One region of the Bradyrhizobium sp. BR2003 genome, then DNA from elsewhere that is predicted to be linked to it. Evidence: riboswitches for the same ligand, from Rfam matches in the RefSeq annotation. Region 1 holds a riboswitch; each other region holds the start of a gene.
What was found. A riboswitch is a leader RNA that binds a small molecule or an ion and turns the genes downstream of it on or off. The one in region 1 is predicted to bind cobalamin.
Positions count from the first base shown of each region.

Region 2: linked by a shared signal. The riboswitch ahead of E2I15_RS18875 (TonB-dependent receptor) and the one ahead of E2I15_RS28170 (TonB-dependent receptor) in region 1 are both predicted to bind cobalamin.
Region 3: linked by a shared signal. The riboswitch ahead of E2I15_RS15685 (DUF1636 family protein) and the one ahead of E2I15_RS28170 (TonB-dependent receptor) in region 1 are both predicted to bind cobalamin.

Region 1 is NZ_SMYJ01000032.1:322,285-332,297, forward strand. It holds gene E2I15_RS28150 (GspE/PulE family protein) at 1-695, opposite strand, end outside; gene gspD (type II secretion system secretin GspD) at 1,033-3,420, shown strand; gene E2I15_RS28160 (tetratricopeptide repeat protein) at 3,497-3,970, shown strand; gene E2I15_RS28165 (PepSY-associated transmembrane domain-containing protein) at 3,978-5,477, opposite strand; gene E2I15_RS28170 (TonB-dependent receptor) at 5,480-7,762, opposite strand; cobalamin riboswitch at 7,869-8,064, opposite strand; gene E2I15_RS28175 (CobW family GTP-binding protein) at 8,288-9,217, opposite strand; gene E2I15_RS28180 (amidohydrolase family protein) at 9,219-10,013, opposite strand, start outside.
Region 2 is NZ_SMYJ01000025.1:275,212-285,224, reverse strand. It holds gene E2I15_RS38775 (hypothetical protein) at 159-332, opposite strand; gene E2I15_RS18875 (TonB-dependent receptor) at 445-2,658, opposite strand; cobalamin riboswitch at 2,822-3,019, opposite strand; gene E2I15_RS18870 (FecCD family ABC transporter permease) at 3,121-4,164, shown strand; gene E2I15_RS18865 (ABC transporter ATP-binding protein) at 4,161-4,934, shown strand; gene E2I15_RS18860 (ABC transporter substrate-binding protein) at 5,141-5,956, shown strand; gene E2I15_RS18855 (helix-turn-helix domain-containing protein) at 6,060-6,470, shown strand; gene E2I15_RS18850 (IS3 family transposase) at 6,467-7,396, shown strand; gene E2I15_RS18845 (IclR family transcriptional regulator) at 7,528-8,310, opposite strand; gene leuC (3-isopropylmalate dehydratase large subunit) at 8,456-9,859, shown strand; gene leuD (3-isopropylmalate dehydratase small subunit) at 9,863-10,013, shown strand, end outside.
Region 3 is NZ_SMYJ01000021.1:49,608-59,620, reverse strand. It holds gene E2I15_RS15735 (dienelactone hydrolase family protein) at 54-881, shown strand; gene E2I15_RS15730 (CbtA family protein) at 864-1,610, opposite strand; gene E2I15_RS15725 (CbtB domain-containing protein) at 1,621-1,833, opposite strand; gene E2I15_RS15720 (hypothetical protein) at 1,830-2,168, opposite strand; gene bluB (5,6-dimethylbenzimidazole synthase) at 2,146-2,778, opposite strand; gene cobU (bifunctional adenosylcobinamide kinase/adenosylcobinamide-phosphate guanylyltransferase) at 2,811-3,314, opposite strand; gene cbiB (adenosylcobinamide-phosphate synthase CbiB) at 3,463-4,398, shown strand; gene cobD (threonine-phosphate decarboxylase CobD) at 4,410-5,375, shown strand; gene E2I15_RS15695 (cobyric acid synthase) at 5,372-6,820, opposite strand; gene cobO (cob(I)yrinic acid a,c-diamide adenosyltransferase) at 6,832-7,485, opposite strand; cobalamin riboswitch at 7,522-7,736, shown strand; gene E2I15_RS15685 (DUF1636 family protein) at 7,830-8,204, shown strand; gene cobW (cobalamin biosynthesis protein CobW) at 8,201-9,235, shown strand; gene cobN (cobaltochelatase subunit CobN) at 9,235-10,013, shown strand, end outside.

The DNA.
Region 1 (10,013 bases):
ATGATCTTGATGCGGGAGACCACCGCCTGTGGCAGCACGCCGGACAGCGCGGCGACCGGCCGGAGCAGGCCGTCGATCCGCAAGCGCACCATCAGGCCGGCGGAAAACGGCTCGATATGGATGTCGCTGGCGCGAAGCTCGACCGCCTTCTCGATGAGATCGTTGACCGCGCGCACCACCGGCGCGCCGCTGGCGAGATCGCGCAGGCTCTCGATGTCGTCTTCCCGGGGCAACGCCGCCGCGCTATCGGCGGCCTCGGTCTCCTCGGCGCTGGAAGAGTTGTTCAGCGCGATTGCGACGTCTTCCGACGATGCGACTTTCACATCGATATCAGCGCCGAGCACGATCTGCGCCGCCCGCAGCGTCGCCTGGTCGGTCGGATCGACGACCGCAAGCACCGTGGTCCCGTCGGTCGTCCGGCACGGGTACACCATCGTCTCGCGCAGGAAGCGCGGCGAAAACGAGCCGACCAGCGGCTCGGCCGAGGTCATCTCCTGGAGCGTCAGGCGGGGAAGCGCAAAGAAGCGCGCGGCTTCGTCGGCGAATTCTGTCGGCGAGAGGCTGGTGACCTCCCACAGCTTCAACTGCCCGACGTCGGCGCCCTGCCCGGTCCGGTCAGCCGGTCCATCGATCGGCGCCAGGTGATTGTTCTGACGCAGATAATCCACGAACCGAACGGACAGGTCGTTGGCCATTCTCGATATCCCGCCACACTATCCCGGATCAGTTCGTGCCAAGTGCCGCTGCGCGCCGGCGCATTCGGCTCCCGGCAATTGTGCGGTTATCGATCCGAAGTGTGACAGCTGTGCGAAGTCACATCATTCGCCCCGCTCAAGAAACTTTGAGGGTGGCATCGCGGACACAAGCAGCGCGCCGGCTGCACAGTTCAGGTGCGATGCGATGGGCAGGTCGCGAACGACAATCATGTAACCAATTTATTTCTGTCATGTTCGATCGCTAAGAGTCCCTCCGGGGTAGGACCGATCGTCGCAAGCAAATCGAAATTTCAGTTAGTCAAAGCGAAGGGCCTTCATGCAACGCGTAGGCACAGTGGGCCGCTGCCCGACGATCCGTGGCGGCCTCGCAGCCATTTTTGCCTTGACGTCACTGGGGTTGTTGGCCTCCTGCAATTCCGCGACGGTCGGCGAGAGCGTGGATGCGTCCCAACTCGACGTCACCGACAAGGTGCGCTCGCTGGATCTGGCGCAGCGTCAGCCGCAACCGGTGGGCGCACTGGCGGCGACGGGCGGCGGCCAGAGCGGCGGCGTCCGGGCGGCGATGTATGACGGAAGCGAAGTGACCGCGGTCGCGGACGCGCGGCCGCAGCCGGCGTCGAACGGCAATGGCTTCGATCTGAACTTCGAGAGCACGCCGGTGGCGACCGTCGCCAAGGTGGTGCTCGGCGACATTCTGCATGTCGGCTACACCATCGACCCGCGGGTGCAGGGCACGGTCAGCCTGGTCTCGGTCCGCCCGGTGCCGAAGTCCGACATGGTCTTCGTGCTTGAAAACGCACTCCGCCTGAGCGGCGTCGTGCTGCTCAAGGATACGGCAGGCTATCGCCTGACGCCGCTCGGCGACGCCGTCGGCGGTGGCCGCGTCGATGCCGCGGCGGCCAATCCGGAACCCGGATTCGGCATCTCGGTGGTCCCGCTGCAATATGTGTCGGCGCAGACCCTCATGAAGCTGACCGACAGCTTCGCCACCAGGGCGGGCGCGATCCGCGCCGACACGACGCGCAATCTGCTGCTGATCCAGGGCACCGGCGCCGAGCGCCGCACCGCGGTCGATACCGTGCTCAGCTTCGACGTCGACTGGATGCGCGGCCAATCCGTCGGCATCTTCCCGATCTCGAGCGGCTCGCCCGCGCCGGTCATCGCCGAGCTGGAGAAGATCGTCGATTCCGGCGAGAACGGCCTCAGCCAGAACGTCATCAAGTTCATGCCGATCGCGCGCCTGAACGCGGTGCTGGTGGTGACCAAGAAGCCCGACATGCTGCACACGGCCGCGACCTGGATCAAGCGCCTCGACCGCAACGATACGGCACGCACCTCGGTCCATGTCTACCGCGTCAAATACGGCGACGCGCGCCAGATGGCGCGGGTCCTGACCGACATGTTCCTTGGCGGATCGTCCGGCAACCTGCTCGACAGCGCCGACAGCCAGCTCGCGCCCGGCTCCGGCACCTCGTCGACCTCGAGCGTCGCCGACCGTCTGTCGCTCAACAACAACAACGGCTCGAATTCAGGCATGAGCGGCTTCGCATCCCGCGGCACGTCGGGGACAGGCGCAACAGGCCAGGGCCTGGGCCAGGGATTTGGCGCCGGCGGGCAAGCGAACAATCCCAACAATCCGGGCCAGGGCAACAATACCGCGCTGGATGCCGGACGCGGTGCCGGCGGCGGCAACGGCCAGCCCGTCATGCAGGACGTCCGCATCACGCCCGATGTCGTGAACAACAACCTGCTGATCTATGCCGACCAGGCCAACTACCGGATCATCGAGGCGACGCTGCTGCAGATCGACGAGCCGCAGCTCCAGGTCGCGATCGACGCGACGATCGCCGAGGTCACGCTCAACAACACCCTGTCCTATGGCGTGCAGACCTATCTCACCAGCCAAAACCTCGGCCTGAAGCCGAACACCGGCTCGATCCTCGGCACCCAGGCCACTTCCGCGCCCGCGACCACCACGGACGCGACCACCGGCGCGGTCTCGGTCGCGGGATCGCTCACCAATGCCTTCATCAACCAGAGCTTCCCGGGCTTCAACTTCCTGATCGGAAATGCAACGCAACCGAGCCTGATCCTGGATGCGCTGCACGCCGTCACCAGCGTCAAGGTGCTCTCCAATCCCTCGCTGGTCGTGATCAACAACCAGGTCGCGACCCTGCAGGTCGGCGACGTCGTCCCGGTCTCCACCGGTAGCGCGACGGTGCTGACCACGAGCAACACGGTTGTCAACACCATCGACTATCGCAACACCGGCATCATCCTGAAGGTCTCGCCCCGCGTCAGCGTGAACGGCACCGTGCGGCTCGATGTCGAGCAGGAGATCAGCAACGTTCCCCAAAGCAACGGCAGCACGGTCAACCTGACGCCGACGGTGTCGGAGCGACGGGTCAAGAGCCAGATCTCGGTGGCCAACGGTCAGACCGTGCTGCTGGCCGGCCTGATCAGCGAACAGCAGAGCGGCGCCCGCAATGCGCTTCCGGTGCTCGACCAGATTCCGGGCCTCGGTGACGCCTTCGGACATCAGAGCAACGGCACCCAGCGTACCGAGCTGATCATCTTCATCCGCCCGCAGATCATCCGCAATGGCTCTGACGCCCAGACCGTGGCCGAGGAGCTTCGATCGAAATTGCGCGGCAGCATCGCCACGACATCGACCAATGCGCCGATCACCACCAGCTATCACTGAGCCGGGCAGCAGGATGCGCCGCGTCCTCGCACAACGGACAGGCCTCTCGACTTCGCTTGCGATCGTGCTTTGCGCGATGACCGCCTCTGTCGCGAGCGCCGACAGCGTGGCGCGCGGATCGGCCGCCTTCCATCGCGGCGACTATGTCCGGGCGGCTCGGGAGCTCGCGCCGGCCGCCGAGCGCGGCAATGCACGCGCGCTCGGCATGCTCGGCTTCTTGTATGAGCACGGCTTCGGCGTGCCGCAGGCCTACGCAGCCGCCGCCGACTGCTACTATCGCGGCGCCGTGCAGGGCGACCCGTTCGCGCAAGCCCAGCTCGGCCTGATGTACGACAAGGGTCACGGCGTTCCGACAGATTTCGTGCTGGCCTACAAATGGCTCAATCTGGCCGCGGCCCGCTCGAACGGGCGGCAACGCGACGCCTATCTTCGGTTCCGCGATGCGGTCGCATCCAAGCTCTCGACCTATGAGATCATTGCCGGTCAGCGATTCGCACTGGAATGGGCGCCCGATCGGCCGGCGCCGGACGTGCACCTGACCGTCAAGTAATCGCAGCTTACGCGGGCGTGCGTACGAGGCTCGCGGACACGCGCCTGCCTCGTACCTTCCGCCGCCGCAACCGGCGCCAGCCGATCACGATCCCGCTGATCGAGATAATCGTGCCGACCGCCGACAGCAGCCACACCACGACGTCGCGCGCTGGCGAGATGCGCAGCAGCAGCGGGAAGTCGAGGCTGTGCAGCGCGTTGAACAGCCAGCGGTAGGACCGGCGGCTGTCGTCGCTGCGGTCGAGGACCTCGCCGGTGACGGGCGAGACATGCAACCAGGTGCGGGCGGGATCGTCGAAGCCGATCCGCAGTACCGGCAGCTCGCGCGCCTGGTGCAGCGTGTACCAGTAGGCGTCGGGTTGATCGAGCTGCCGTGCTGATGTCATCGCAGCGCCGGGCATTGCGTGTCGGGCGGCAGCGATGATCTCGTCGCGCGAGAGGGTCATCTGCGCACCGGTCACAGGATCGGCGATGCTACGGCGGCCGTTACCATCGTCGAGCAACATCAACCCGTGTCCGCCGATCCAGACGAAGCGCGCCTCCACCGCCGGCATCGAGGGTGCCGACGGGAAGCTGGCGACGATGTCGGGCGTATCATGGCCGCTGTAGCCGATCGCAATCTCTCGGGTGATGCCGCGAGCGGAGAACGCGCCGCCGGGATTGAGCGACAGCCAGCCGCTGAACATCCAGGTCAAGACGCAGATGCCGCCGATCAGGCCGGCGATGTGATGCCAGGCCATCCAGCCGCGATAGGGCGAGACGACGCCGCTCGCGTAGCGGCGCGTCAGCCGCAGGCGCAAAATGCCGATCCAGAAGCCGGTGACCGCGACGACAAGACAGACACCCGAGATCCACAGCACCACATCCCGCCACAGTGGGCCGTCCTTGCGCAGGACGGTCGGATAGATCCAGTGCGGGATCGCGCCGAGCCAGTTCCAGATACGCTCGCGACGCGTGGTGTCGAGCGCGATCTCGCCGGTACGCGAGGAGACGTAGAGCTCGGTGCCATCAGGGTCGCCGAGGCCGATCAGATAGAGCGGCCGCAACGGATCGAAGCGCGCGGTGACCGACCATTGGTCGCGCGTCACTGTTTCGATCAAGCGTGGCTGCACCGCCTGCGGATGATGGCGTGCGATGGCCAGCGCCTGGTCCGGCGTGATGCGGTCGATCACGCTGCCGTCGATCGCCGAAACCGTGATCGCCTCTCCCTGCCAGCCGGTCACCCGATAGACGGGCGTGTCGTCCATCATCGAAAGCCGCAGGTCACGCGGATAACGCTCCACGCCCGCGATCGCCATCGCACGATCGGGTGCGAGCTGCACCTTGTTCCAGGGAATGACAGGGAGCGCGGCGAGGCGCTCGCTGTCGGTGAGACGCGGAAACGCCACGTACATCATGACGAGGCCGGAGATGAACCACATCGCGAACAGGAGACACGTCGCAATGCCGATCCAGCGATGGACGATATAGAGCCACCGCCGCCCGCGCCGGATCAGAGCGTTGCGCATGGTCAGAACTTCACGTTGACGGACAATTCGGCGGTGCGCGGCATGCCGAGCAGCCATTGCCCGGTGCCGTTCGAGGTCACCGCGTAGACCTTGTCGAGCAGATTGTAGAGGCGGAACGCGACCGTGGTGCGGTCATCCGGCTTCCATCTGATGCCACCATTGACCACGTTGTAGCCCGGCCGCAGCTGGGTGTTGGCAAGATCGGAGTACATCGCGCCGACGATCTGCACGCCGCCATAGACCGACCAGTTAGGTGCGAAATCCCAAGTCAGCCAGACGTTCGAGACCTGCTGCGGCACGTTGACCGGGACATTGCCGTTGTAGCTGACGATCTTGCCGCCGACCACCTGGCTGTTGTTGTCGTATCTGGCGCGCAACAGCGCAAGATTGGCGTCGACGCGCCAGGCGTCGCTCAGCTCGAGCCCGATCGATCCTTCGACGCCGCGCGATGATTGCTGACCGATCTGCAATGCCAGGCCCCCGGTGGGATTGCCGGGGTCGGGAATCGTCAGCCCGGTCTTGACGATCTCGTAAGCGGCCAGCGTCCACTCGCCGCGGCCGCCCCAGAACGACTGCTTGACCCCGATCTCGGTCTGCTTGCCGGTCGCAAGCTGGAACGTTTTCTGCGTGGTCGACAGCGAGATCAGATTGCTGACCGGATCGACGCCGACCGCGTACTGACCATAGAACGCGAGGTTCTTGATCGGCTCGTAAACGAGGCCGGCGCGCCAACTGGTCCCCGATAGCGTCGTCTCGAAACTGTTTGCCGGCGTCTTGTAGTCGGTGCGGTCGACCTCGGGGCGATCATACCTGACCCCGGTGACGAGCGACAATTGATCGGTCAGCGAGAGACGATCCTCGGCGAACAGCGCGTATTGATTGACGATCGCGTTGAAGCCCGGCGTCGTCGCCGTCGTCGTCGCGAAGAACGATCCCGGATCGAACACGTAAGGATTGACCGACGACGCGCCGCCATAGGGCGAGTTGTTGGTGTGGGTGAAGTCGATCCGGTTGACGTCGAACCCGGCGACAAACTGGTTGGCAAGTCCGAACATATGACCGCTGAAGGTCGTATCCATCCGGTTGCCGAGCTGCTTCTGGTCGTGGAAGATTTCGATATAGCTCGTGCGATCGATCAGCTGGGTCTTCGGATTCCAGGTGTAGTTCTCGATGTCGCGCCAGTGCCGCTCGCTGGTCAGGTGATACAGCGTGTTGTTGACCTTGATGCCGTCGGCGACGTCCCACTCGGTCTTGAACTGGGTCCAGCTGTCCTGATAGCGGATCGCGCTATCCAATGCGTTGTAGTTCTTGAAGCGCAGCGCGTCCTGGATCGAGCCGTTGATCAGCGGCGTGCCGAAATAGCGCGACGGACTGCGGTCGCCGTAGTCCTCCGACAGCGTGAAGGCGAGATTGTCCGACGCCTGCACCCGCACGGCAGCGGAGACTACCGCGTTCGAGGTCTTGTCGCGATCGACCCAGCCGTCCGACATGTTGCCGGTGGCGTTGACGCGGTACGACACATTGGGATTGATCGGACCGGTGCTGTCCACCGAGAGCCGCCGCGTCATGTTGCTGTCGAGCGAGACCTCAGCCTCGTTGTAGGGCGTGCTCTGCGGCTTCTTCGGGATCACGTTGATGACGCCGCCGATCGCGCCTTCGCCATACAGCACCGAGGCCGGGCCGCGCAGCACCTCGATGCGCTGCGTCGACCAGGTGTCGTAGGGGAACGTCAGCGTGCCGGAGCCGATATAGAAGCGCGTGCCGTCATACAGCGTCATCACCGAGTTGCTGCCGGCAAAGCCGCGGGTGCTGAACGACAGGCCGCCATTGCCGGGCGCAGGCGTTGCGGTGAACCCGGCCGCGTCCTGGGTGACGGCATCGAGCACGTTATGCTGGCCGCGCTCGGCGATGGTCCGCGCCGTGATGATCTCGACGCTGGCCGGCGTCTGCAGCGGCGTCAGATTGAGACGACTGCCGGTGCCGCCCTGCGTGGTGGCATTGAGCGTCGGCGATGCCGCTCCCGATGCGCCTGACGCCGCGGCGCGCGGCATGTTACCGGCTGGTGCGGCCGTCGCGAGCCTCGGCCGCGGCCGCGCCGCAGCGGCCATGTCACGGCTGCGCGCCGCAGGCTTCGGCTTTGCCGCAGCGGAAGGCGCGACCTCGATCGGATCGAGCCTGGTCGGCGGAGGTGTTCGTGCCGAGCCTTCGGCCGACAGCAGCAGCGATGACAGGGAGCAGACGAGACCGAGGCGCCATTTGCGCGCAACGGGAGAGGACGGAGACATGAAACGACTCGCGGTAACGTGGCACGTCACCGCGAACGCGGACTGGCGCATTGCCCAAAAGGCAGTGCTCCGATCCCACCAGGACGCCCCCGCCCGATGTGCTCGCGTGTGACCACGACTGACGGTAGGTCTCCTGGCTCACGGGTCTTCGCCTGTCGACGCCTTCCCGGGCCTGATAGCCCAGTGGCAAATTGACGAAAGGCTCGCCGTTTACAGTTGCGGGGACAGCTGCGGCATTGGGGTTACCCTCGCACCGCATTCCCTTTTGATCCCCGAAGGGAACCGTCGGCAAAAACGATAGGTGGTGCCGGCAAGGCTGTCAATTCGATGCGATTGTCGCACACATGCTTTGCCAGGTTATGCTGCGGCGATGACACAACGGCATCTGCGGCTGATGCGGATTCCCTCTAGTCCCGTCATCCTGAAGAGCGCGCAGCGGCGTCTCGAAGGGTCGACGGCCACCAGCCGGGCCGTGCATCCTTCGAGACGCGCTCCTTTTAGGATGACGGGAAATGGAGGTTTGCTTCACCCGGCTTCGACGCATCCCTGCATCACCTCATCAATCTCCGCGCCCGACAGAGCGCCCATCTCGGCGATGAACACGATTCGCGTGCGCGGCACGCCGGGCGACGGCACGCCCCCCGCAGCCAAGGTCGCGCGGCCGCCGGCGAGTTGAAACACGGTCAGCCGGCCGGGCTGCTCCACCGTCTCGAACAATCCCTTCGCCCGCGCCAGCTTCGGCGCCAGCCTGCCGATCGCCTGCTGCAAACGCGGCAGCAGCACCGGCCGCTCCGAGGTCCAGCTCAGCGTCTCGAAGCGATCAGACGCCGGCCGTCGTGGCTGGGTCTCGCGCGGCGCCGGCACATGATCGAGATCCGCCGGGAACAGCAGCGCGGCCGGCACCTCGCCATGCAAGGCATCGACCACCACGGCCGCCGGACGCACCGCGCGCACGGCGTCGCGGATCGCGGCACGCGCGGCGGCATCGGCGAGATCGACCTTGCTCAGCGCCACCACGTCCGCCGCCCGCAGCTGCGAGCGCAGCAGCGCATCGTTCAGCATCGCCGCAGGCTGCGTCGCGTCGACCACGCAGAGCACGGTCTCCAGCGGCGCCTCCTTCCAGATCACGGGATCCATCAGGTTGCGCACGATGTCGGCGGGATCGGCGATCCCGCTGGTCTCGATCACGATGAATTCGGGACGCGGATCACGCCGCAGCAGCGTCGCGAGCGTGCGCAGCAGGTCGCCCTCCAGCGTGCAGCAGATGCAGCCATTGCTCAGGCTGACCACGCCGTCGCCGGCGCCCGCGATCAGCTCCGCGTCGATATTGATCGCGCCGAAATCGTTGACCACGGCGGCGATGCGCCGCCCTTGCGCATGCGCCAGCAGATGGTTGACGACCGTGGTCTTGCCCGCCCCGAGGAAGCCCGCGACCAGCAGGATCGGGACCGGCACCTCAGCCCCCGGTGACGGGCCGGCGCACCGGCCGGCCGGGACGCGCCGCGACATCGAGCACGCCATCGCTGATCAGCGGCTGGCCGCTGACCACGAGATGCCGCACGCCCTCCGCCGGACGATTCATCGCGGAGAAGGTCGCGCGGTCGCTCAGTGTCTCGAAGTCGAACACCACGACATCGGCGTCGGCGCCGGCCTGCAGCCTGCCCTTGGCCCGCATCGCCGGCGTGCTCGCCGACAGGATCTCGGCCGGGATCAGCGCGCATTTGCGGATGCCCTCGAGCAGCGACACTTTCTTGCGCTCGCGCACCCATTCGCGGATGAAGCGGGTGAAGCAGCCCGCCGAGCGCGGATGCGAGGTGGCATCGTCGGGCAGCGGCCAGGCGTCGCCGCTGTAGGCGCGGCCATCCGACAGCGTCCACGGCATCGCGTCGGAGGCGATCGCGCCGCCCGGATACAGCACCGCCATGTCGAGCAGATCGCGATGATGCGCGTTGTTCTCGATGTCGAGCACGTGCCACAGCACCAAGGTCGAGGGCTCTTCGGCCTGTGCCGCCAGCAGCTCCTCGCGGCTGCCGAAACGGTGACCATCGGTCACGCGCTGCACCGAATCGTAGCCGAGGCCGTTGCGCTCCTCGAATTTCGGATCGCTGAAGAAGGTCGCCGCCAGCACGGTCGAGCCGGTGCCGTAGGGATAGGCCTCCACCGTGATCGGCAGGCCCTGCGCCTGCGCTTTCGCGATCAGCGCGACACAGCGTTCGATATCCGTCTTGCTCGACGAGTTGAAGTGGCAGAT
Region 2 (10,013 bases), on a different contig from region 1:
AACCAATCCGGAAGAGGGGCCAGCCCATGACTCCGCTGCGACCTAATGTCTGCTTGGCGACGATGAGCCGGGCTCGGTAGCTCGCAAGCTACGAGGCCGCCGCCCGCAACCCGGCGCGCAGCTGCGCCCGGGACATTTGGATGGACCTCTGCCGCGCCTCACAATGGCTCGTCATCATTGCCGTAACGGTCGAGCTTCGGCGTGGCGATGTCGCCATCCTCGTAATAGTCATCGTCCTGCAGCGCTGCGGGCGGCTGAGGCTTCTTCGACTTATCGTCGGTCTTGTCTTTGGTCTTGGCGCCGTCCTTGCTCGTCTTTCCGGCCTTGGCCATGGGTTTCCCCTGCACGGGTCAAATCAGCTGGCGGAATTCTACGCCAGTTTGCGGACGCTTGTAACGTGATGAGACGGTACGGCGGGGGCACACCCCGCCACACCGGATAGCTCTAAAACGTCGCACCGGCCTTTACCATGTAGGTGCGGCCGGGCAGCGGATAGGCCGAGAAGCGGCCCTCCGTGAACGTGCTCGCGATGGCGTAGTCGTAATAGAGCGCGTTGAACAGGTTGTTCACGCTCAGCGACCAGAAGAAGCGGTCATACTGCCCGCTCAGCTTGATATCGGCGGTGGCGTTGCCGGGAATCCGGCTCTGGGTGTTGGCCTGGTCGTTGTCCATGATGCGCGCGCTCCAGGCTCGCACCGTGGCATCGAACACCAGATAGTTCTGCCAGATATTCCAGGTGACGCCGAGATTGCCGGTATAGCGCGACACCAGCGGCACGTCGTTGCCGGCCCACATGCCTTCGCGGAAGACCGCGCGGGTGATCGCCATGCCGCCGCGCAGGGTCACGCCGTCGCTGATCCTCAGCGACGCGCTGGTCTCCGAGCCGTAGCGGCGGGTGGGATCGAGGTTGGTGTTGAAGAACAGCACCGGGTTGAAATGGATCTCGTTATCGAGATCCATCAGATAGACGCTGGTCTGGACCTGGAAGCGGTTGGTCCTGACGCGAAAGCCACCCTCGACATCCTGCGAGGTCTGGGTCTTGAGCTGGAAGGTCTGCGGGATCGGGGCAAAGGTCAGCGGATCGAATGACGGACCCGACGCGACGCGTTCGTCGACATCGGGCGTGCGGAATGCGCGGGCCGCGCGGCCGAACACCGAGAAGGTGTCGGTCAGGCGATGCTCGACGCCGACATGCAGCGCGTATTGCGTCTCGTTGCTGTCGAGCGGCGCCGCCTGCGCGTCGAACGCGAACGGCGCGTTCGGGTCGTAGCGATCGCGCGCCGAGACACTGATGTTCTGCACACGCGCGCCGTAGGAGAAGTCGGTCGTCGGCAGCACCCCGATCGTGTGCTGCCAGTAACCGGCCACGCTCTGCTGCTCGATATTGTAGATGTGGAATGGGTCGACGCCCTCATAGGCGCCGCGCGCCTCGCGGAAGGTCGAATCGTAATAGTCGATGCCGGTCAGGATCGTCGACGGCATCCCCAGCATCATATTCTTGACGCTCAGCCGCGGCGTGAGCGACCAGGTTTGCAGCGCGGCGTCATTGTAGGTCGACGCGGAGCTGATGGTCGGCACCGTGCCGAAGAAGCCGCTTTGCGTCTCGCGCTGCCGCCAGCCGCCGTCGACGATCAGGTCGACGCCGTTCATCAGTGTCTTGGTGAAGCCGGCGGTGACGCTGGCGGTCTGCTGGTTGGCATAGTCGAACGGCGTCGCGGCGCCGCGGCGATCGGTGAGCAGCTCGTTGACGCCGATCGACGGATCGACCAGCCGTCCGCCGGGCAGGCCGAGCTTCTGGTCGCTGCCGGTGACGGTGAGGAAGGCGGTGAGATCAGGCGTGGTGTAATTGATGTTGCCGACCGCGTTGCGCTGGTCGAGCGCATTGTTGACGCGGTAGCCGTCGGACTTGATGCCGTTGCCGTAGAACGAGGTGGACCACGGTCCGGAATTGAGCGCCGCGGAGACCGCGGCCATGCGGGTGTTGAACGAGCCAACTCCGGCCTCGGCCCGCATCGTCGTCGGCGGGCCCCCGACGCCGGTCTTGGTGATGATGTTGACGACGCCGCCCACCGCGTTGTCGCCGTAAAGCACCGCGCCGCTGTTGCCGCGCGTGATCTCGATCCGCTCGATGGAATCGAGCGGGATCGTGGTGAGGTCGAAGCCGGCCTTGTCGACGTCGTTGAGGCGGCGGCCGTTGAGCAGGAAAAGGGTGTTGTCGGTCGCGAATGCGCCGAAGCCGCGCAGGTCGACCGAGGTCTTGGCGCCATTCGGCCCGCCATAGGGCGTCTGCAGCTGCACGCCCGGCACCTGCGCGAGGATCTCGGGCAGCGACTGCACCGGCGAATGCGCGATGTCGTCGGCGGTGATCACGGCCGAGGAGGAGCCGACAATGCCGGCGAACTGGCGGCCGCCGCCGGTGCCACCCGTTCCGGTGGCCACGCCGGTCCCTGTCGTGCCCGATCCGCTGCCGCTGCCCGTATTGTTGCTCTGCGCGGTGCCCGGCGCCGGGCGGCGCGGCGCCGGAGCTTCGTCGGCGGCCGGCCTGGCGCGCGTGACGTTCTGGTCACCCGGCTTGGTGACTTCGATCGCCGGCAGCTGATCGGGAGCGGGCGCCTGCTGCGCCCGCGCGGTGGAGACAAGGATTGCCGGCGCGACCATCGTCGACGCGAGCAGAAGCGCGCGGTGCCGCCGATGGCTAGGGAAGGAGAGCATAAGCGAGGCCTCGGTAACGTCGGTGGCACGTCACCGCGAACCAGTCTCACCATCGTGCTTGCAGCATCAGGTGAAGCTCATGCCTGTACTCCCCGACCGGCATCCTCGCGTGTGACCACGGCTGACGGCAGGTCTCCTGGCTCGCGGGTCGTTACCCTTCGTCGCCTTCCCAGGACCGAGATTCCCAGTGGCCTGTGACGAAGGATTCACCGCATACAGTTGCGGGGGCAGCCGCGGCGTTGGGGGAGTTTCCCCGTACCGCATTCCCTTTTCATCTCATGAAAGAACCGTCATGTTCATCTAGGGTTCGGCCGGGCAGCAAAGTCAATCCGGCGGCAGTCGGGCGGCCACGGTTTTTGTCGAGTGTCGCTTGTCTGCCACGGCGATCGCTGTAAGAGCATGGATTCAATGAGCGTGCAGGATTTTGCCTTGGCGGCCGAGGTCGCGGCGCGACGCCGGTGGGGCGCCACCGCGGCGCTGCTTGCGCTCGTAATCCTGCTGTTGGTGATCTCGCTCGGCATCGGGCCGGTGCGGCTGTCGCCGCTCGTGGTGATCGAGGCGCTGTTCGGCGGCGGCAGCGATGTGGCGCAGGTGATCGTGCGCGAGATCCGCCTGCCGCGCACCATCCTGGCATTCGCGATCGGCGCTATTCTCGGGCTGTCCGGCGCGGCGCTGCAAGGGTTGCTGCGCAATCCGCTGGCCTCGCCGTCGCTGTTCGGCGCGCCGCAATCGGCGGCCTTCGGCGCGGTGCTGGTGATCGCGCTGGGCCTCGCCGATGTGCGCTCCTACGCGCTGCCGGTCGTGGCGATCATCGCCGCCTTCGGCTCGGTGTTCGCGCTGCTTGCGATCGCCGGCCGCAATGCCGGGCTCTTGATCCTGATCCTCGCGGGGCTCGCGATCTCGAGCTTTGCCGGGGCGGCAACCGCGCTGGTGATGAACCTCTCCAGCAATCCCTTCGTGGTGCTGGAGATCGCGTTCTGGCTGCTCGGCTCGCTGGAAGACCGCAGCTTCCAGCACGTGGTGCTGGCACTGCCTTTCATCGTCGCGGGCGCCGCCATCCTGCTCAGCCAGGCGAGCGCCTTCCGCGCGCTGACGCTCGGCGAGGAGGCGGCGCAGAGCCTCGGCGTCGATGTCGGACGGTTGCGGCTACTCGTCATCACGGGCGTGGCGCTCGGCGTCGGCGGCGCGGTCGCGGTGACAGGCACGATCGGCTTCATCGGCCTCGTCGCGCCGCATCTGATGCGTCCGCTGATCGGTCACGATCCGGCGCGGCTCTTGGTGCCGAGCGCGCTCACCGGTTCGGCGCTGCTACTCGCCGCCGATATCGCGGTGCGCGTCATCCCCTCGACATCGGACATCAAGGTCGGCGTGCTGACCTCGATCATCGGCGTGCCGTTCTTCCTCTATCTGATCATGCGCGAACGCCGCGCGCTCGGCGGAGGCGTGGCATGACGCTGCTCTCCGCCGCCGCTCTCAATGCCTCGCTCGGCAGCCGCAAGGTGCTGCACGATATCTCGCTGTCGCTGCCATCGGGCCACCTGGTCGCGCTGGTCGGGCCGAACGGCGCCGGCAAGACCACGCTGCTGCGCGCGCTGGCCGGGTTGATCCCGTCGGGCGGCGAGATCCGGATCGGCGGCGATGCGCTGGCCTTGCTGCCGCTACGCGAGCGTGCGAAACGTTTTGCCTATCTGCCGCAGGGCCACATGGTGCACTGGCCGCTGCCGGCGCGCGACATCGTCGCGCTCGGCCGCTATCCGCACGGTGCGACCGATCCGGCGCGGCTGCCGCCGACGGATATGGAGGCGGTGCTCCGCGCGATGCAGGCGGTCGACGTTACGGAATTCAGCGATCGCCGCGTCACCGAACTCTCCGGCGGCGAGCGCAGCCGCGTCGCGCTGGCCCGGGTGCTCGCGGTGGAGGCGCCGGTGATCCTCGCCGACGAGCCGACCGCCTCGCTCGATCCGCGCCACCAGATCGACGTGATGCAGAAGCTGCGCAACGTCGCCGACACCGGTGTGCTGGTGATCGTGGTGACGCATGACCTCGGGCTCGCCGCACGGTTCGCCAATCATGTGCTGGTGCTCGCGGACGGGCGGCTGGCCGCGCAAGGTGCGCCTGCTGAAGCATTGTCGGAGAGTGTCCTCGCCAGCGTGTTCCGGGTCAGCGCCTATCGTGCCGAATTTCAGCGCGAAGCCGTCATCGTGCCGTGGGCGGACGTGTGATGAGGCCGCGGGCTCACCACGAGCTCAGTTCACCTCTCCCGCTTGCGCGGGAGGTTGCTGCGCTCGAAGAGCGCAGCAGGTGCGGTCTCTCTCCACTCAAGGAGTGTTCATTGCGGCACGACCCCCACCCCAACCCTTCCCCGCAAGCGGAAGAGGGGGCGCTGTCTTCGCGCGGACGCTATCTTGCGTCATCCTGCCTTGCCCTGATGTTTTCACTTCTCGTGTGGCTCGCGTCAGCCGACACCGCGTCCGCCGCCGGACCGCGCATCGTCTCGATGAATGTCTGCAGCGACCAGCTCGTGCTGTCGCTGGCTGATCCGGACCAGATCATCGGCCTCAGCCGCTTCTCGCGCGATGCCTGGCAATCCTGGGCCGCGGAGAAGGCGCGAAACTTTCCGCGTCTGTCCGGCGAGGCCGAGGACGTGCTGCTGCTCAAGCCCGACCTCGTCGTGGTCAGCCTGTTCGACAAGCGCGCGACGCGCGACCTGTTGAAGGCCAACGGGCTGCGCCTCGTCGAATTCACGGTGCCGCGCACGCTGGACGAAGTGAAGGACCAGATCCGCGCGATGGGCGATGTGGTGCAGCATCCCGATCGCGCAGAAGCCGAGATCGCGCGCCTCGATGCGGCCACCGCCCGGGCGCGGGCGGCGGCAAGCGCGCATCATTACCGCGTGCTGCCGCTGGAGCGGCGCGGGTTTGTGCCTGGCGACGGCAGCCTGGTCAGCTCGCTGCTGGCGGCAGCCGGCCTCGCCAACGCCGCCGGCGAACTCGGCTTCAGTGCGGGCGGATTTGCCTCGCTGGAGGCGATCGTAAAACTGCGGCCGGATTTCATCCTGGTGTCGGAAGCCGGCGACCGCGCCGAGGATGACGGTCGCGCCTTCCTGCTGCATCCGGCGCTGGAGCGCTTCTATCCGCAAAGCAAGCGCATCGTGCTGCCCGAGCGGCTCACCGTGTGCGGCGGCGTGATGCTGGCGGATGCGCTGGACCGGCTGACGGAAGAGTTGCAGCGAGTGACATGGTGACCTTGTAGCCGGATGAAGCGAAGCGCAATCCGGGGGCACTTAATGGAGTGCCCCCCAAAAGTGAGACACGGGAAATTAGGGACAGTTCTCTAACGGAGAACGAATGCCCAACAAATCACCCCGTGTTTTCAGCCGAGAGTTCAAGCTTGAGGCGGTTCGCCGCATTCTGGCGGGCGAGCGGATAAGGGCGCTTTCAGACGAGCTGAAGGTGCTGCGCAAGGATCTCTACGCTTGGCGCGATCTGTTTCGTGCAGGCGGGGCGGCAGCGCTGCGGCCGCTGGGTCGCCCCCGCAAGGGCGAAGCGGTTGTTCCAGCAGCAGTGAGGAAGCGTGCGCGCGATATTGCGGCGGCCGACCCGGGCGCGCCGGAGCGGATTGCCGAACTCGAGCGCAAGATCGGCCAGCAGCAGATTGAACTGGATTTTTTTCGGCAAGCCTTGCGGCGGGTCAAGGAAGCACGCCGGCCGAGCAGCGGGCCTGGCGTGACGGGGTCTACGAGGTCATCCAGGCGATGACGATCCCCCCGCGGCAAGGCGAACTGACGATCGAACGGATGTGCGCCCTGGCTGGCGTCAGCCGGGCCGGTTACTACCGACATTGGGCGGCTTGCGCCCCACGTGCCGAGGAAACCGGCGTGCGGGACGCAATCCAGCGGCTGGCGCTTGCCTATAGGCATTACGGCTATCGCCGGATCGCCGCGCAGCTGCGCCGCGAAGGCTTTGTGGTCAACCGCAAGCGCGTGCTTCGCCTGATGAGAGAGGATAATCTGCTGTGCCTGCGGCAGCAGCCGTTCGTGCCTGTTACGACCGACTCGCGCCACCCGTGGCGGGTGGTACCGAACCTGGCCCGCGGTATGGTGCCGAGTGGCCTCGATCAGCTCTGGGTGGCGGACATCACCTACATCCGCCTGCAGGAGGAGTTCGCCTATCTCGCCATCGTGCTCGATGCCTTCAGCCGGCGTGTCGTCGGCTGGGCCTTGGAGACGCACCTAGAGGCGCGCCTGGCGATCGCGGCACTCTCCATGGCGCTGGCGGCGCGCCAACCGAGGCCCGGCAGCCTGATCCATCACTCCGACCGGGGTATCCAATACGCCTGTAGCGACTACACCGAATTGCTCCAGCAGCACGACGTCGCCCCGAGCATGAGCCGGGTCGGCAATCCCTACGACAACGCCAGAGCGGAGAGCTTCATGAAGACCCTCAAGCAAGAGGAGGTCAACGGCCAGACCTATCGCGATGCGCAGCAGGCGAGAAATGCGATCGGCGCCTTCATCGAACAGGTATACAATCGTCAGCGGCTGCACTCGGCTTTGGCTTACCGGCCGCCAGCCGAGTTCGAAACAAATCTACCGCATGGCGGGGCTGCTGCGCAGCAGCCCCGCCATGCGGCCCTAACCCATCAACCCGCCCCGCCGCCTCAGGCGCTCGGCACCTGTCCCTGATTATCGTGTCTCACATCAGGGGTGCAGTTCAGTCTCGCCGCTGCACAAGTCCCCGGATTGCGCTCCGCTTCATCCGGGCTACGGCTCCGTCATTCGCACGACACGCGCTACGCGTCCTGAGAGGTCTTTTCTCAAACGAATTTTGGCCCGGCTGCGTCTGTCAGCTCCTTCAGCCGGCTCTGCATCACTTCAATGATGTGCGCGCGCTTTGCCGCGATTCGTTCGATCGGGCCGCCGATGCCGATCGCGAGCGGAGCGCGTCGCTTCGGCAGGGGAACGAGCATGCCTATTGTGTTTGCGCCCGGCGTCGTGCGGCCGCCTGTCTCGGAAAAGCCGCGGCGGCGAATGCGCTCGACCTCTTCGAGAAAGGCGGATTCGCGAACGCGCGCCGACTGACTCGGCTCCTCGGCATTGTTGCGCCGGATAATGCCACGAATTTTGGTGTTCGGCATTTGGCTCAGTAGCACATGTCCGAGCGCTGTCCGCACCATCGGTCGTATTTGACCGGCTTGTGCCGTGTACTGAAGCTGAGAGCCGCCGGGGACAACGTGCAGATATTGCATCCCGGCGGCGCCGGCCTGTTGTCCGAGCATGACGGTTTCGCCGCCCGTCGCGGTCCAGAGTTCCTCCATCAGATCGGTGAGCTTGGTATCACGGAACGGGGAACGACGGATCCAGTCACCCAGCAGATTGACCCGGTAGCTCGGGATGAAAAGCCGGGTCTTTCGCTCGTATTCCAGGTAGTTCAATTCGACGAGACATCGAAGCAACACCGACGTGCTCGATTGGGGCATCTCCAACGCGGACGATATTTCGGTCACGGAAGCAGCCCGCTTTGTTTTCCGAAAGAACTCCAGAACTGCGAACGTCCGCATGGCCGATTTGACGATGGCCGTCTTGTTCGGATTCGGCATGGCTGGCTCCTCGGCGGGTCAAGTACCTCACCTCCATCACATATGTGATGTTAGGGCAAAACTGCTTCACTTGACGACAACTTTGGCCCAGATTGGCGTCAATAAGATCAAGCCGCATGGAAACGCACAGAGCAGGGGAAGGCGGATGCCCGGCCGAAGTTTGCTCGAGAAGATCTGGGACCAGCACGTCATTGCTCGCCTCAGCGAGGACACTGACCTCCTTCATATCGACCGCCATCTGCTGCACGATCTCGGCGGGTCGCGCGGTCTGCTCGATCTCAAGAGCCGGGGCCTCAAGGTCCACAATCCCGAACTGACCTTTGCAACGCCGGATCACGCGCTGTCGACGGCGCCCGGCCGCGCCGGAACCAGTAAGATCGGAATGGAATTGCTGGCGGCGCTGCGGGTCGAGACCTCGGCGAGCGGCATCACGCTGTTCGATGTCGATCAGCCCGGCCAGGGCATCGTCCACGTCATCGGTCCGGAACTCGGCTTGAGCCTGCCGGGCGCCACGATCGTCTGCGGCGACAGCCACACCTGCACCCATGGCGGCTTGGGGGCGCTCGCCTTCGGCATAGGGTCGAGCGAGCTCACCCATGTGCTGGCGACTCAGGCGCTGATCCAGCGCCGTCCGAAGACGATGCGCGCGCGCTTCGAGGGCAAGCTGCCGCTCGGCGTCACCGCCAAGGACATGATCCTGGCGCTGATCGGCCATATCGGCGCCGCCGGCGGCACCGGCTATGCGGTCGAATATGCCGGCAGTGCGATCCGCGCGCTGCCGATCGAGGGCCGGCTCACGATCTGCAACCTCTCGATCGAGCTCGGCGCCAAGATGGGCATGGTGGCGCCGGACGAGAAGACGTTCGAATTCCTGCGCGGCCGTCCCTATGCGCCGCAAGGCGCGATGTGGGATCTCGCGGTGAAAGCGTGGCGCGAACTGCCGAGCGATCCCGACGCGGTGTTCGATCGCGAGGTCGTGATCGACGTCAAGAAGATCATTCCGCAAGTGACCTGGGGCATCAGTCCCGAGCACGTCGTCGGCGTCGACGGTGTCATTCCCGATCCGAAGGCGGTCGACGATCCGTTGCGGCGCGCCGCGATCGAGACCGCGCTGGAGTATATGGGCCTGCAGGGCGGCGCGCCGATCGCGGGCACGCCGGTCGATTGGGTGTTCATCGGCTCCTGCACCAACAGCCGGCTCAGCGACCTGCGCGCCGCGGCCGAGATCGCGCGCGGCCGCAAGGTCGCGGCCGGGGTCCGCGCCTGGGTGGTGCCGGGCTCGGAGAACGTCAAGCGCGAGGCGGTCGCCGAAGGGCTCGACAAGATCTTCATCGACGCCGGTTTCGAGTGGCGCGAGCCGGGCTGCTCGATGTGCCTTGCCGCCAATGGCGAGGTGGTGGCGCCCGGGCAGCGCTCGGTCTCGACCTCGAACCGCAATTTCGTCGGCCGGCAAGGGCCGCGCGCGCGGACGCATCTGGCGAGCCCCGCGAGTGCCGCGGCATCCGCCATTGCCGGCGCGATCGCCGATGTCAGGATGATGGGACGCTAGAGCATGCCAAAACCGTTCGACAAGCTCACCGCAACCGCCGCGCCGATCATGCGCGGCAATATCGATACCGACGTCATCATCCGCATCGAGCGCCTGGTCGGCAACTCGATCCGCGGCACGCTCGGCAAATGGGCGTTCGGCTCGCTGCGCTACC
Region 3 (10,013 bases), on a different contig from region 1:
AAATCGCAACTCTGACGCCGAGACGCTGCCGATCTCGATCAGGAGAACCGCGGATGCCGAACCGGCCGATGACCCAGGACGATCCGCTCGATGATTTCGAGCGCCGCCAGATTACCCTCGATGGGGCCGGCAAGACCGTCCATGTCGGCGGCGCAGGTCCTGCGGTGATCGTGATGGCGGAGATGCCGGGCATCAGCCCGCATGTGGCGCGCTTCGCCCGCTGGGTTCGCGATGCCGGATTCACCGTCTATATGCCCTCGCTGTTCGGCCGTGACGGCGCGGTCGCGAGCGCGGAGGAGGGCGCTGCGGTGTTTCAGCGCGCCTGCGTCAGCAGGGAGTTTCGTGCGATGGCCGCAAACCAGTCCAGTCCCGTGACGCAATGGCTGCGCGCGCTGGCGCAATTTGCCCATGGCGAATGCGGCGGTCCCGGTGTCGGGGCCATCGGGATGTGCTTTACCGGCAATTTCGCGCTCACCATGATGCTGGAGCCGTCGATGCTGGCGCCGGTGCTTTCGCAGCCGTCATTGCCATTGAACGATCCGGCGGGCATCGAGATCGCGCCGGAGCAAGTCAAAGCGGTGCGCGAGCGGTTGGAGCGCGAGGACCTGACCGTGCTGGCCTATCGCTTTGAGGGCGACAAGTTCTGCATGGCGCAGCGCTTTGCGGCCTATCGCGAGGCGCTCGGCGACCGCTTCATCGGGCGAGTGCTTGCCGACAGCGCGGCGAACCGCGATGTGCCGCCGTTCTTCCGGAATTTCGTCACGACACCGCACAGCGTCGTGACCGTGCATCTGATCGACGAGGCGGGCCAGCCGACCATCGCGGCCCGCGATGAGATCCTGGCGTTTTTTAGGCAGCGGCTGTCAACCGCGAGCGGATGAGCCCGGCCGATCGAAATAGGCGAATGCGGCGCTCGTCAGGCTGCCCAGCAGGGACCAGAACACCAGGCTGGTCAGCGTGACGGCGACCACGAACTGATGCGACAGGGACGAAGGCACGCTGGTCTCAACATGCTCCAGCTCGGGCGCGCCGATCAGATGCGGCAGCATGATCAGGACCACGCCGGCGATGGCGGCCGGCATCGAGCGTCGGAACACGATCAGCCCGAGGCCGGCAGCGGTCGCCAGCACCGCCGTCACCCACCAGATCTGGCGCGAGAGCAATGGAGCGGTGGGGACCCCCGGCAATTCGGGCGGCAGTCCGAGGCCCGGCGCGATGGTGAAGACGGCAAAACCCGCAAGGCCCCACATCAAGCCTTCATGCCACGAGATCTGCTCGCCGGTCGCGCCGCCGCGAACCGCGAGAAAGCCGCAGAGCAGGAGCGCAAAGCCGATCGCGGTCAGGATGTTCGCCCCCGCGGTATAGACGTTGCGTTCCAGACCGTCGCGCGGCTCCCAGGCCTCCGCGCCATGATCATGATCCGCATGATCGTGGACGAGGATCGCCTGCGGTGGCGCGGCGGCTTCGTGCTTGTGCGCGGCCGCCTTCTCATAGACCTCGGCCCTGAGGATCAGGGGAACGGTGCCGAATTGCTGGACCGCGGTGACGATCAGGCCGACGATGAACCCGGCAATGACCGACGAGAAGACGATCGAGCGAAACGTGCTCATGCCGACAAGGTCAGTGGCAGGGGAAGGCGTTGGAATGGCGCACGTCATGCGCGACGTTGTGGATCACGTCGATGTGCGAGAAGCCGACGACGCCGACGATGAACAGGCCAAGGGTCATGGCCATCAACGATTGTGCAAGCCGTCCGACCTGTCGGGTAGCGATCGGCAGATGTGTGACCTGAGCTTGAGTAACTTGGGATTGCGCGGTCTGGGACTGGCTCATGGTCGTTCTCCACATTCGATTTGATCGGCTTCTAGCAGCTTTCGCGTGATGTCGCGACTGGTAAGATGCAAATTTGTTCCAGGGAGAATGCGCTTGCGCTCGATCTTGGCGCGTGCAGCTGCCTTGAAGGCGTCTTCATAGCGCTCGAAATAGTCGATGCAGGCCTCCGGCACCGGCTCCGCGCCGAGCAACGTCCGAAACGCGCCCCGATGCACCACGCAGATGGCGCGGTGATCCGGGACTGGAAAGACCAGGGAGGCGATGTCGGTGCGCCATTGAACGCCGCCATTCGCGGCGGCGTCCTCTGCGCCGTCAGCGTCGGATGGTGAATTCATCCGGACCTCGCCGCGATTCCCACTTGGCCTGTTCGAGCTCCGGACGGTCGCATTCGGTCTGGGGGTAACCGATGCAGAGATAGCCGATAAATTTCCAGGAGTGCGGGATTTCCAGAACGTCATGAATGCGTTCTGGATTGAGGATCGATACCCAGCCGATGCCGATGCCTTCGGCGCGCGCGGCAAGCCACATCGAGCAGATCGCGGCTACCACCGAATATTCCGACGTCTCCGGCATCGTCGCGCGGCCGAGACCGGCGCCGATCTGGTCGGTCTTCTCGGCAAACACGGCGAGATGGCCCGGCGCCTCCTCGAGGCCTGATAATTTCAACGCGGCATATTTGGCGGCGCGCTCGCCCGAATAGGACCGCAGCGCATCGGCGTTGCAGGCCTTGAAGTCGTCGATGACCGCGCGGCGGCGCGCCGCATCGTCGACAATGACGAACCGCCAGGGTTGGCTCAGGCCGACCGAAGGCGACAGGCAGGCGATCTCGATCAGCCGCTCGATCGCGCCATCCGGCAGCGGATCGGTTCGGAAGCGCCGCACGTCGCGCCGCCACACGAACAGCTCATGCAGCTGGCGGCGAAACGCATCGTCGAATGAGACCATCGCGGGGCCCTTGGCAGGATCGATCTCGGACTTCATTTAAGCTTCATCGGCAGGCCCGCAACGACGAACTCGACCTCGTCTGCGATGCCGGCGATAGTCTGGTTCATGGTTCCTGCGGCATCGCGGAAAGTCCGCGCCAATGCATTGTCCGGCACGATGCCGAGACCGACCTCGTTGGTGACCAGCACGACCGGGCTGTGCTGGCGCGACAGCGCACCCGCCAGCCGCGTCACGTCCTGCGACCAGTCGCGCCCGGCATGCAGCAAATTGGATAGCCAGAGCGTCAGACAATCGACCAGCCTCGCGCCGCCGCCATCGGTCTCGGACAGCACGTCAACGAGATCGAGCGGCACCTCGCGCTCGATCCAGTCGCTGCCGCGCCGCGTGCGATGCTTGGCGATCCGCTCCTCCATTTCCGCGTCGAGCGCCTCGGCGGTCGCGATATAGACCGGCTGTCCCGGAAAGCTGCGCGCACGAAGTTCGGCGCGCCGGCTCTTGCCGGACCGGGCTCCCCCCGTGATCAGAATGACGGCCATATCATCTCCTGTGCGACCGGTACGCACGTCGTTCGGAAACGCTCTAACCACCAATCGCGGAGAAAGACAAAGCCGAAATCCGTTACGGAGGGCTTGCGCTCGGCCGATGTCTTGCGCATCAGGGGGATCGCGGCGAGGAGAGGGTAGCGTGGGTTTTGCGGGAGCGATGGCGGTGGCGATGGCGGTGGATGCCTTGATCGGCTGGCCGACGTGGCTGTTTGCACGTATCGGCCATCCCGTGACCTGGCTCGGCCGGCTGATCAATGTTGTCGATAGCGCCTGGAACCGTGCCTCCGACCCGCCGGCGTTCCGGTGCGTGGCTGGCGTCGCGGCCGCGATCTCGGTGATCGCGCTGATGGTTGCGCTCGGTTGGGCCGTTCAGTCCGTGCTTGCATCCGGATGGGTTCGCGTTGTCCTTGTCGGTGTCCTGGCGTGGCCGCTGGTTGCCGTGCGCTCGCTGCATGACCATGTCGCCGCGGTGGCAAGTCCTCTTCTATCCGGCGACATCACGGCCGCGCGTTCGGCGGTCGCGCAGATTGTCGGACGTGATCCGGCAACGCTCGACGATGCCGGCATTGCGCGCGCCGCCATCGAGAGCCTCGCTGAGAATGCATCCGACGGCATCGTGGCGCCGGTGTTCTGGGGCGCGCTGTTCGGCCTGCCGGGAATCCTTGGCTACAAGGCGATCAACACGCTGGACTCGATGATTGGCCACCGCACCGAGCGGCACGAAGCCTTTGGCTGGGCAGCCGCACGGATCGACGATCTCGCCAATCTCGTTCCGGCACGGCTGACCGGGCTGCTGTTCGTGCTGCTCGCGCCGAACCGTTCGCAGGCGTGGTCATGCATGTTGCGCGATGCGCATCGGCATCGTTCGCCGAATGCCGGCTGGCCGGAAGCCGCGATGGCCGGCGCGCTCGGCGTGCGGCTCAGCGGTCCCCGCATCTATCACGGTCGCATCGCCGATGAACCCTGGCTGAACGAGGGGGCGCGCGATCCGGCTGGTGCTGACGTCCTCACCGGGCTGAAACTCTATCGTTACGCCATGATGCTGTTGGCTGCGGCGTTCGTGGCGCTGGCGTGAAGGAGCGGCGCATGCGTGAGCACGGCGGGAATCTGGATGTCGCCCAGCAGCGCTTCGGCGGCGCCGCGGACGAATGGATCGACCTGTCGACCGGGATCAATCGGGTGCCGTATCCCCTGGTCGATGTCGAGCCGCGGCATTGGAGCGCGTTGCCGTCGCGATCCGATCTTGAATCGCTGCACGACGCCGCGCGGCAGGCCTATGCCACCGACGCGCCGATGGTGGCGATGGGCGGTGCGCAGGCCACCATTCAGTTGCTGCCGCATCTGGCGTCTCGCGGCCGGGCGCGGATCCTGGCGCCGACCTACAATGAGTATGCCGCGGTGTTGTCGGCCGCCGGCTGGGACGTCGCCGAGATGTCCGATCTCGCCGCGCTCGCGGGAGCGGACATTGCCGTCGTCGTCAATCCGAACAATCCCGATGGACAACGCCACGATCGGCAGGAGTTGCTGGCCCTGTTGCCGCGCGTTGGCCGGCTCGTCATCGACGAGAGCTTTGCGGACGCCGTTCCTGACCTGTCTCTTGCACCGGAAGCAGGACGCGCGGGGCTCCTGATCCTGCGCTCATTCGGCAAGTTTTACGGACTTGCCGGCCTGCGCCTCGGCTTCGCGATCGGCAGCGAGGCGGACATCGCCGCGCTTGCCGCAATGGCGGGCCCATGGCCGGTTTCGGGCGCCGCGATTGCGATCGGACGACGCGCGTTGCTCGATCGCGACTGGGCAAAGGCGACAACCGCGCGGCTCGCGGACGACTGCGTCAGGCTCGACGCGGCGACGCGAGCGCAGGGCTGGACGCTGCTCGGCGGCACGCCGCTGTTTCGTCTTTATGAAGTCGGCGATGCGCTGGCCGCGCAGGAGAAGCTTGCCCGCGGCCAGATCTGGTCGCGGGTTTTCCGGCAGAAGCCGGGGTGGTTGCGGCTGGGCTTGCCGGGCAGCGAGGCCGAATGGTCGCGTCTTTCCGCCGTGCTGTCCGTTTAACGCGCCAGCGCGAGCAGGCCTTCGACATCGAGATGGGTCTCGATGTGCTCGGCAAGCGCATCGAGCGCGTTCTCGACCCTGGCGCCGTAGGGCTGATCAGCCGCCGCGATGTCGAGTTGCGCGAGGAAAGCCTTGCGAAATTCGTCCGAGGCGAACAGGCCGTGCAGATAGCTGCCGTGAACGCGCCCGTCGCTGGAAACGGCACCTTCGGCTGCGCCGTCGAGCGATGCGAAGGGCCGGCTGCGATCCGGGCCGTCGGTACGTCCGATGTGGATTTCGTAGGCGCTGATCGGTTGATCGGTCGCAGCATGCACTGCGCTGACGCGGGTCAGGGTCTTCTGCTCGCTCATGACAGTCGTGACATCGAGCAGCCCGAGGCCGCGCGTTTCGCCGGCAGGACCCTCGATCCCATCGGGGTCGGCGACGCTCTGCCCGAGCATCTGGTAGCCTCCGCACAGGCCGAGGACATGGCCGCCGCGGCGATGATGGGCCAAGAGATCGATGTCCCAGCCCTGCGTGCGCAGGAAGGCGAGATCGCCGCGGGTCGATTTCGAGCCAGGCAGGATGACGAGCTTCGCATCACCCGGGATGGCTTCGCCCGGACGTACCATCACGAGATCGACGCCAGGCTCGAGCTTGAGCGGATCGAGGTCGTCGAAATTGGCGATCCGCGACAGCGCAAGGAATGCGATCTTGCGCTGGCCCGGCTTGCGCGCCTCGCCGAGCCCGAGCGCATCTTCGGCCGGAAGCTCGCCGGCGCGGACGAACCAGGGCAGCACGCCAAAGCCGTGCCAGGTGGTGCGCTCTTCGATCAGGCGGTAGCCATCATCGAACAATGTCGGATCGCCGCGGAATTTGTTGATGACAAAGCCCTGGATCATCGCGGCATCGTCGGGATCGATCACCGTCTTGATGCCGACGAGCTGCGCGATCACGCCGCCGCGGTCGATGTCGCCGACCAGCACCACGGGCACGTCAGCCCGACGTGCAAAGCCCATATTGGCGATATCGGCTTTGCGTAAATTAATCTCGGCGGGGCTGCCGGCGCCCTCGACCAGCACCAGATCGGCGCGCGCCTTCAGGCGCGCAAAACTCTCCAGCACCGCGGCCATCAGCGACGGTTTCATGCCGGCATATTCGCGCGCGCGTGCGGTGGCGATCCGTTTGCCGTGCACGATGATCTGGGCGCCGACATCGCTCTCGGGCTTGAGCAGCACCGGGTTCATGTCGGTGTGCGGCTCGACGCCGGCGGCGAGCGCCTGCAAGGCCTGCGCGCGGCCGATCTCGCCGCCGTCGACGGTCACCGCCGCGTTGTTCGACATGTTCTGCGGCTTGAACGGCAGCACGCGCAGGCCGCGCCGTCGGGCGGCGCGCGCAAGGCCGGCGACGATGAGCGATTTGCCCACGTCGGAACCTGCTCCCTGGATCATCAATGCGCGCGCCATGGTGATGTCTGTCAGAACTCGACGCCCGGCTGGGCCTTGATGCCGGAGCGGAACGGATGCTTCACCAGCGTCATCTCGGTGACGAGATCGGCGATCTCGATCAGCTCCTCCTTGGCGTTGCGCCCGGTGAGCACGACATGGGTCATCGGCGGCTTCGACGTCGTCAGGAAGTCGACGACATCGGCAATCGCGAGATAATCGTAGCGTAGCGCGATGTTGATCTCGTCGAGCACGACCATGCGCAGGCTCGGATCTGCGATCAGCTGCTTGGCCTTTTCCCAGCCGGCTTGCGCTGCCGCGATGTCGCGGGCGCGATCCTGCGTCTCCCAGGTAAAGCCTTCGCCCATCGCATGGAATTGACAGAGATCGCCGAAATGCCCGGTGAGCAGGCGGCGCTCGCCGGTATCCCAGGCGCCCTTGATGAACTGCACCACTGCGCAGGGAAAGCCGTGCGCCACACAGCGCACGATCATGCCGAACGCGGAGGAGGATTTTCCTTTGCCGGCGCCGGTATGAACGATGATCAGGCCCTTTTCACCGCTCTTGGTCGCCATGATGCGGTCGCGGGCGGCCTTCTTTTTCGCCATCTTGTCCGCGTGCCGCGCATCCAGTGAAGAATCGGTGCCGACGGCGCCGTCCGCAGCGTCGTTTCCATCTGAAGTCATCACGTTCCTTCGGCTTGACAAGTGCGAGGCTTGGACGAATGGTGGTCCTGCGTTGGTTCCTGTCCTACGACAGGCGAAGAGGGAATGCGATAGGGCGATGACCGCAAGGTTCGCCCGAAGCGCAGCCGCCCCCGCGACCGTGACCGGAGAGATACCCAAGCCACTGATTCCATATGGAGTCGGGAAGGTGGGCATCGAAGGGTAAAACCTGCTCCGCAAGCCGGGAGACCTGCCAACGCAGCATGTTGTGAGACCGGCGGACGGGGTGTTCCGCGACGGGGAACGAACCTGTCCAAAATCGGTTCGTGTGCCTCATCGCTCCCGCTGTCAATCCAGGAAGGGCGATGAGCGTTACACTTCATGTCTGCATCACCTGCCGCGCCGGCCAGACGCCGGCGGAAGGTGAGCTCGCGCCCGGTGCGCGCCTGCATGCCGCGCTCGTCGAGGCCGGCGTGCCCGATGACGTCAATCTGGTTCCCGTCGCATGCCTGTCGGCCTGCAGCCAGGGTTGCTCGGTCGCGCTCAGCGCGCCGGGGCGGTGGTCCTATGTCTACGGCCGCTTATCCGCTGATAATGCCGCGGATGTGATCGCCGGTGCCTCCGCCTATGCGGCGGCGCCTGACGGCATCGTGCCGTGGCGCAGCCGTCCGGAAATCTTCCGCAAGCAATCGCTCGCCCGCATTCCACCCATCGCCGTCGTGCCGGAGGCCGCAGAATGACCACGCTCGCCAAAATTCCGGTCACGGTCGTGACCGGCTTTCTCGGCTCCGGCAAGACGACGCTGATCCAGCATCTGATCCGCAATGCCAACGGCAAGAAGCTCGCGGTGCTGGTCAACGAGTTCGGCAGCGAAGGCGTCGACGGCGACATCCTGAAGTCGTGCGCCGACGCCAATTGTCCGGCCGAGAACATCGTCGAGCTCGCCAATGGCTGCATCTGCTGCACCGTCGCCGATGATTTCATCCCGGCGATGGAGCAGTTGCTGGCGCGGAACGTGAAGCCCGATCACATCGTGATCGAGACCTCGGGGCTCGCGCTGCCGAAGCCGCTGCTGAAAGCGTTCGACTGGCCGGAGATCCGCTCGCGGATCACGGTCGACGGCGTGATCGCGCTGGCCGATGCCGAGGCTGTCGCCGCCGGCCGGTTTGCGCCTGATCCGGCCGCGGTGGACGCGCAGCGCGCAGCGGACGACAATCTCGACCACGAGACGCCGCTGTCCGAAGTGTTCGAGGACCAGATCGCCTGTGCCGATCTCGTGCTGCTGACCAAGGCCGATCTCGCCGGGGCGGAGGGGATCAAGGCAGCGAAAGCGGTGATCGCGGCCGAGATGCCGCGCGAGGTGCCGATGCTGCCCGTCGTCGACGGCACGATCGACGCGCGCGTGATCCTCGGCCTCGAGGCGGCGGCGGAAAACGATCTCGCGGCGCGGCCGTCGCATCACGATGGCGAGGAGGAACACGAGCACGACGATTTCAATTCCGTCGTGATCGATCTTCCGGAAGTTTCGGATGTCGACGCGCTGGTCGCCTCGATCAAGGGACTGGCGCGCGAGCAGAATGTGCTGCGCGCCAAGGGCTACATCGCGGTCGAGGGCAAGCCGATGCGGCTGCTGGTGCAATCGGTCGGCGAGCGGGTGCGGCATCAGTTCGACATGCCCTGGGGCGCCCGGGCGCGGCAGTCGAAGCTCGTCGTGATCGGCGAACATGCCGACATCGATGAAGCCGCGATCAGGGCACGGCTTGGTGTCTGATGCACGTCGTCTTCCGCGAGAGCCGCGGCCTTGAGGAGACCGCGACGCCAAGGGACCTCGGCCAGGATCCGGCCGATCTCGTGGTGTTGTCGTTTTCCGACAGCGATATTGCTGCCTTCGCGGCCGGCTGGCGGCGCGGCCGCGCTGCGTTGCCGTCGCTGCGGCTTGCCAATCTCGCGGAGCTGCGCCATCCGCTGTCGGTGGATACCTATATCGAGCGGACGCTGTCGCACGCCCGCGGCATCCTGGTTCGGCTGATCGGCGGCGAGCCCTATTGGTCATACGGGCTGGCCGCGGTGCATCGACTGGCGAAGGAGCGCGGCATTGCCCTGGTGGTGCTGCCGGCCGATGGCCGCGACGATCTGCGGCTGGATGAATTCTCGACCTTGCCGGTCTCGACGCTGCGCCGTCTCAAGGTGCTGTGCGACAAGGGCGGCCCCGTTGCCGCGCAGGCCGTGATCGCGCAACTGGCCCTGGCGTCCGGACTTTATGCCGGGCCTGTGGTCGGCGAGATCGATCTTCCCGAGATCGGCGCCTACGATTCGCGGCGCGGTGCCATCGCGGCATTGCCGGCACCGGATGGCCGGCCGCGCGTGCTGGTGACGTTTTATCGTTCTTATCTCGCGGCCGGCGACACGGCGCCGGTCGATGCCTTGATCGATGCACTGCGCGAGAGGGGTTTCGATGCGCACGGCGTGTTCGTCACCTCGCTGAAGGCGGCGGGCGTGGCCGATTGGCTGCGTGTCCAGTTCGCGCAATGCGTTCCAGCGGCCATCGT